Regions from separate parts of the Hylemonella sp. P2_B10 genome, predicted to be linked through region 2. Evidence: predicted binding sites of a transcription regulator. Region 2 holds the regulator's gene; each other region holds the start of a gene.
The links. The regulator sigma-54, encoded in region 2, starts transcription at its own class of promoters, with help from an activator protein. The targets are predictions, from matches to a motif close to TGGCANGNAANCTGCTTT.

Region 1 (2,266 bases), on a different contig from region 2:
GGGGCCGCCTACAGCCTGGACAAGGCATTGTCCACCCAGGCCGACTACCTGCCCGCACAGGCGCTGATGACCGAGGTGGAATTGCGCCAGGGCGAGACGGAAAAAGCCGACAAACGGGCACGCGACATCGTCGCCAAGAACCCGGCCCGGGCCATAGGCTACACCCTGTTGGGCGACATCGCGCAGGCCAAAGGGCAATCGGCCGGCACCATCGACGCCTACCGCAAGGCTCACCAAGCCGAGCCGTCTACCGACACGTTTATCCGCCTGTTTCGCGCGCTGTCGCGCCAGGAAAGCGGCAAGGGCGCAGCGGCGCTGGCCGAACAGTGGTTGAAGAGCCACCCCAAGGATTTGGTCGGACAAAAGGCGCTGGCGGACCATTACGCCAGGAGCGGCAATTTCGGCCAGGCCAAGGCCGCCTACGAAGCGGTCGTGAAAATCGCCCCGGACGACGGCGAGGCGCTGAACAACCTCGCCAACACCTTGATTCGCCTGAAAAGCCCGGATGCCAGCAAAGTCGCTGAGCAGGCGGTGGCCAAGAGCCCCGGCAATGCCAATTTCATCGACACCTACGGATGGGCGCTGTATTTGGCTGGTCAAAACGACAGGGCTTTGCAATTGCTGCGCGACGCACGCCTGCGTGAGCCCGGCAACCCCGATATCCGCTACCATTTGGCGGTCCTGCTGGCGAAGTCCGGTCGAAAAACCGAGGCCAAGGAAGAGCTGGAGGCCGCGCTGAAGGCAGGAACCGGCTTTGAGAGCGCCGCAGAGGCCACGGCCTTGCTCAAATCGCTGAAATAACTTGTTCGCCATTTCAAAAGCCACCCGCCATAGAGGTTTGTCGGGTTTTCTTACAAATACCGCAATTCATTGAGGGGTCATCCGCCTAACCTGTTGATTAAAAAGGGAATGGTGTTGGTGGCATGAAAATCGCTTATTTGGTTTACATCGGTACAATTCAACCCTCTGGGTTAGATTGAGCCACCGCAAATTGAGGACAATGACCATGAAAACCACTCGCGCACTCCGAATCAGCCAAACACTGGCAGGTCTTGCATTGGCGGCACTGGGATCTTCGGCATTTGCCACCTCCACCTGGGATCTGGCCACTGCATGCGTGGGCTCGGCTGTTTCCGGCACCAACCTCGGCACCTCGGCGGCTTGCAGCAACACGACGTCCGGCGTCAGCACCAGCATCTATGGCTACTCGACGGGCACCATCGCCAGCCCGACCACCACCACCACTTTCGCCGCCTCGTCCATTTACACCTGGGGCAGCGCTGGTCTGGGCATTGTGGCTGCCAATGAAAACGCCGGCGACACCGGCCCGCACGCCGCCGACAATGCCAAAGGCACCGACGCGATGATGATCAAGTTCACCGGTGGTCCGGTCAGCTTGACGGGCGTCACCATTGGCTGGAACGGCACCGACAACAATACCACCAACAACAGCATCGTCTACAACGACTCCGACATCTCGGTGTTGGCCTATGTTGGTGGCGGCGCCAATCCGGCCACCCCCAGTGTGACCAGCGCCAGCCTGTCCACCCTGTTGGCCAACGGCTGGGCCCTGGTTTCCAACCTGACCAATGTCGGCTCCGCGAACCCCAACACGGGTGCTCTGAGCAGCACGGTGTATTCCAGCTACTGGCTGATCAGCGCCTACAGCAGTTCTTATGGCGGCGCCACCATCGACAGCAACATTGATGCCTTCAAGCTGCTGAGCGTGGCAGGTTGCACCAATGGCGACACCACCGCTGCCTGCAAGGCAACCCACGTGCCGGAGCCGGGCTCCCTGGCGTTGCTGGGTGCCGGCCTGTTTGGCATCGCGGCGATCCGCCGCCGCCGCAGCGCACAAGGCCTCTAAGACATTCGGTTGCTTCCACATCGGGAAGCACGACACTGAAAAAAAGCACCGGCAGCCCCGGTGCTTTTTTCATGGTGCCTTCGGTTGGCGCTGCAGCAGTTGCACGACAAATTTGGCGGGGATCGCGTAGCTGATGCCTGAAGGGTTGGTCAGCGCCGACTCCTTGGTCGATTTGACCAACACGGAATTGATCACTCCCAGCACCTCCCCCGTATCGGCATTCAGCATGGGTCCGCCGCTGTTGCCGGGATATGCGGTGGCATCGAGCTGAAAAATATCAAAGCTGCCGCCGCGCAGGCTGAGTATGGTCTTGGCGTCCAGCGACTGCGAAGTCGGCTTTGGGGGTGCGATGGCGGTGATGGACGAGATCATGCCCCGATGGGTGACCATGGAATAGCC
Region 2 (2,266 bases):
CTGTCACCTCGACCTTGATGCTTTGCTTGGGCGTGAACCAGATCTCCCAGGCCACCTGGCTGGCGGCCTCGTAGAGGTCGTTCTCGTTGCGGTAGGGCGTGTGGGACAACTGCACCAGCACGCGCTGGGTAAGACGGCTGTGCAGATTCAACAGCAGGGCGTCACGCCAGGAAGCGTTCAGCGACACACCGCCGCGCCGCTTGTCCAGCGCCTCGGCGGGCAGGCCAGTGATGAAGCCGGCCTCGGCCAGCAGGTAGTCCTCGACGCCAGCGGCGCAAGGCAGAAACAATTGCAACTGGTTCACGGGGAGATCCCTTGGCGGCGCTTACAGCGCCTTGCGCAAGTTGGTAGGCGCTATGCGCAGGCTTTCGCGGTACTTGGCCACGGTGCGGCGCGCGCACTCGATGCCCTGCTCCTTCAGCATGTCGGACAGCTGGCTGTCGCTCAGCGGCTTCTTCGGGCTTTCGGCCGCCACAAATTGCTTGATCAGCGCGCGCACCGCAGTGCTGGAGGCATTGCCACCCGATTCGGTGCCCAGCGCCGAGCCGAAGAAGAACTTCAGCTCGAAGGTGCCGAACGGTGTGGCCATGTATTTGGCGGTGGTGACGCGGCTGATGGTGGATTCGTGCAGCCCCAACTCATCCGCGATCTCGCGCAACACCAGCGGGCGCATGGCCAGTTCGCCATGGGTGAAGAAGTTCTTCTGCCGTTCCACGATGGCGGTGCTGACGCGCAGGATGGTGTCGAAGCGCTGCTGGATGTTCTTGATGAACCAGCGCGCCTCCTGCAGGCGCTGCTGCAAGGCGGCGTAGTTGGAGGCTTCCCGGCCGCCGCCCTTGTGCTGCTTCAGGGCATTGGCATAGATGTCGTGCACGCGCAGCTTGGGCATCACGTCGGGGTTCAGCAGCACGCGAAAGCGCGCCTGCGCGCCATTGCTGATCTTGGTGACCAACACATCGGGCACCACCACGTTGCGCTCCACATCGATGAAGCGGCGGCCCGGCTTGGGCTCCAGGCGGGCGATCAGCGCGATGGCGTCGCGCACGGCGGCGTCGTTGCAACCGCACAGCTGCACCAGGCGCTTGACGTCGCGGCGCGCCAGCAGGTCGATGGGTTGCTCGCAGACGCGCAGGGCCAGCGCCACCGCCATGGCGGTGGGCACGTCCAGGCGAATGTTGCGCTGCATGGCGTGCAATTGCAGGCTCAGGCACTCGGCCAGGCTGCGCGCGCCCACGCCGGCCGGCTCCAGGTTGTGCAGCAGGCTCAAGGCCATGGTGAAGCTGTGCACCAGGTTTTCCACCTGTTCCTCGTCGCCACCGGCCAGGCCGCGTGCCAGGTCTTCCAGCGGGTCTTCCAGGTAGCCGTCGTCGTTCAGCGACTCGATCAGGAAGCGCAGCGCGGCACTGTCGGCCTCGCTCAGGCGCAGCGCCAAGGCCTGGCGGTGCAAATGTGTTTGCAGCGACTCCTGGCTGCGCGCCAGCTCACCGGCATCGGCGTCTTCGTCGCCGTTCAGGTTGTTGCCGTGGGCCTTGGCGTCGCCGCCCCACTCGCCGTCGTCGGGCGACATGTCCAGCGTGCCGTCGCCCTCCCAATCCTGGCCGTCGTCGGCGGTCAGCGGCGTCGCTTCGTCATTGGTCGTGGTGGAGGTGGAACTGTCGGTGTACTCTGTCGCGGCGCCGCTGGCGGCGAACTCGGCGTCGCGGTCGTCCTCACGCACGGGCGTGTCGACCTGGGCGATGCCGAAGTCGCTGCCCGGCGCCTCGTCATGCGCCAGCTCCAGGAAGGGGTTGTCGTCCAGCATCTGGTCGACTTCCTGGCTCAGCTCCAGCGTCGACAACTGCAGCAGCCTGATGGACTGCTGCAGCTGTGGCGTCAACGCCAGGTGCTGCGATATCTTGAGCGAGAGACCGGGTTTCATCACATTTTGAAGTGTTCGCCCAGATACACACGCCTGACATCGGCGTTGTCCACGATCTCGGAGGGTGTGCCCTGGGCCAGCACATGGCCGTCGCTGATGATGTAGGCGTGGTCGCAGATGCCCAGCGTCTCGCGCACATTGTGGTCGGTGATCAGCACGCCAATGCCGCGCCCCTTGAGGAAGCTGATGATGCGCTGGATCTCGATGACGGCGATCGGGTCGATGCCGGCAAACGGCTCGTCCAGCAAGATGAAACGCGGCTGCGTGGCCAGCGCACGGGCGATCTCCACGCGGCGGCGCTCGCCGCCGGACAGCGCCAGCGCCGGCGAATCGCGCAGGTGCTCCACC
Region 3 (2,266 bases), on a different contig from region 2:
CCGCACGGGTGGGTGGTGCGCCCACGGCAGTGGGCTCCAGGGGGGTGTGAAAAACGGCGCTGACCATGGCGGGCTCCTAGTTTCTACAATCCATTGAAGACAGAGCAAATTGCTGCGCAATGTGTGGTCTGTCCCGCAAGTTCTCAGGCTTTGACCTTGAAGCTGTCGGCGTACTTCTTCGGGTCCTTGCCGTCCCACACCACGCCGTCCATCAGCTTGGAGGTGCGCAGTACGTCCTTCGGCACCGGTGTGCCGGAGGCAGCGGCGGCCTGCTTGTAGATGTCGATCTGGTTGATCTGCTTGGCCACCGCCAGGTAATCGGGGTGGTCCTTGATCAGGCCCCAGCGCTTGTGCTGCGTCAGGAACCACATGCCGTCGGACAGCCAGGGGAAGGTCACCGCGCCGTCGTTGTAGAACTTCATGTAGTTGGGGTCGTCCCAGGTCTTGCCCAGGCCGTTCTGGTAGCGGCCCAGGATGCGCTGGTTGATCACGTCCACGCTGGTGTTGACGTAGGACTTGTCGGCCACCGTGTCGGCCATCTTCAACTTGTTCTGCAGGCCGGCGTCAATCCACTTGCCGGCTTCCAGGATGGCGGCGGTGACGGCGCGTGCGGTGTTGGGGTATTTCTTGACGAACTCGCCGGTGGTGCCCAGCACCTTCTCCGGGTGGTCTTTCCAGATGTCCTGAGTGGTGATGGCGGTGATGCCAATGCCATCGGCAATCGCGCGGTGGCCCCAGGGCTCGCCCACGCAGTAGCCGTCCATGTTGCCCACCCGCATATTGGCCACCATCTGCGGCGGCGGCACGGTGATCACCTTGGCGTCGGTCATCGGGTTGATGCCATTGGCCGCCATCCAGTAATACAGCCACATCGCGTGGGTGCCGGTGGGAAAGGTCTGCGCGAAGGTGTACTCGCGCTTTTCCGCCTTCATCAGCTTGGCCAGGCCGGCGCCATCCACGGCGCCCTTGTCGGCCAGTTTCTTGGACAGCGTGATGGCCTGGCCGTTGTTGTTCAGCGTCATCAGGATGGCCATGTCTTTCTTCGGGCCGCTGACGCCCAGGTGCACGCCATAGATCAGCCCGTAGAGCACGTGGGCAAAGTCCAGTTCGCCATTGACCAGCTTGTCGCGCACGCCGGCCCAGCTGGCTTCCTTGCTGGGGATGATCTTGACGCCGTATTTCTTGTCGATGCCCAGCACCGAGGCCATCACCACGCTGGCGCAGTCGGTCAGCGGGATGAAGCCGATCTTGACCTCCTCCTTCTCCGGCTTGTCGGAGCCGGCCGCGTAGACCGCGGCGCGCAGCGCCGGGTTGATGCCCACGGCACCCACGGCGGCCGTCTGCAGGATGGCTCGTCGGGAGAGTCTGGTTTTCAGAAGATCGGTCATGGCAAAAATCCTCGGTGGAATGGAAAAAGCGATCGCACGAGAAAGCCGGAAAAACAAAAAGGCGCCCGCATCGTCAGTTACGCCCTTTCCGCGACGGAAAAGCACAACCAACCGATGGGGACGCCTTTGTCCTTTTGCGCACCCCAGCCCGTCTTTGGACCCGGGTGTGCATGGCTTTCTCAAGCCTTGTCAGGTTCTATGCAAGGCACGTGCCAACACGGATTGCTCGCGATTCGCTATAAAAATTGTAGCGTCGAAGTACCGCCGGCCGATGGTCTCAGGCGGTTCCCGGGCGATTCGGGCCGGTAGCCCGTCAAAAGCCCGTCGCTGCACTGATTTTGTGCATCGCACCATTCCGGCCCGTTGCGCGCTGTCAACCGCCGTGCAGACTCAGCCCCACAGGTCCGACAAATCCAGCACCCGCTGGGCCACGTCCACCAGCCGCAGGTTCTTGTTCATCGCGGTCTTGCGCAGCTTGTCATGGGCCTGCTGCTCGCTCAGCCCTTGGCTGTGCATCAGCACGCCTTTGGCGCGCTCGATCAGCTTGCGGTCGTTCAGCGTGGCATTCAGTTCGCGCAGTTCCTGGCTTTGTTCCTGCAACTCGGTGCGGGTGGCGGCCAGTTCCTGGCGCAACCGCTCCTCGTGCTGGAAGCGCGCCAGCGCCACGTCCAGGATGGGGCGTATGCGCTCGCTGGACAGGCCGGCCACCACATAGGCGGTCACGCCGGCGTCCATGGCGGCGTCCACCGTCTGCTTGGCGCCGTCGTTGGTGAACATCACGATGGGGCGGCGGGCGTCGCGCGTGGCCATCACCACGTGCTCCAGCGCGTCGCGCGCCTCGCTTTCGGCGTCGACGATGATGATGTCTGGCGCCAGCT

Region 1: the regulator sigma-54 is predicted to act here: its motif matches at 920-937, upstream of xdp1 (exosortase-dependent surface protein XDP1).
Region 3: the regulator sigma-54 is predicted to act here: its motif matches at 1,586-1,603, upstream of AC1DX2_RS10125 (CmpA/NrtA family ABC transporter substrate-binding protein).

What each region holds. Positions count from the first base shown of each region.
Region 1 covers NZ_JBFUDE010000004.1:545,057-547,322, forward strand. The annotation lists gene prsT (XrtA/PEP-CTERM system TPR-repeat protein PrsT) at 1-801, shown strand, start outside; gene xdp1 (exosortase-dependent surface protein XDP1) at 1,007-1,867, shown strand; gene AC1DX2_RS20380 (S1C family serine protease) at 1,937-2,266, opposite strand, start outside.
Region 2 covers NZ_JBFUDE010000007.1:166,327-168,592, forward strand. The annotation lists gene AC1DX2_RS25190 (THUMP domain-containing class I SAM-dependent RNA methyltransferase) at 1-304, opposite strand, end outside; gene AC1DX2_RS25195 (RNA polymerase factor sigma-54) at 326-1,918, opposite strand; gene lptB (LPS export ABC transporter ATP-binding protein) at 1,918-2,266, opposite strand, start outside.
Region 3 covers NZ_JBFUDE010000002.1:495,059-497,324, reverse strand. The annotation lists gene ntrB (nitrate ABC transporter permease) at 1-67, opposite strand, end outside; gene AC1DX2_RS10125 (CmpA/NrtA family ABC transporter substrate-binding protein) at 144-1,388, opposite strand; gene AC1DX2_RS10120 (ANTAR domain-containing response regulator) at 1,779-2,266, opposite strand, start outside.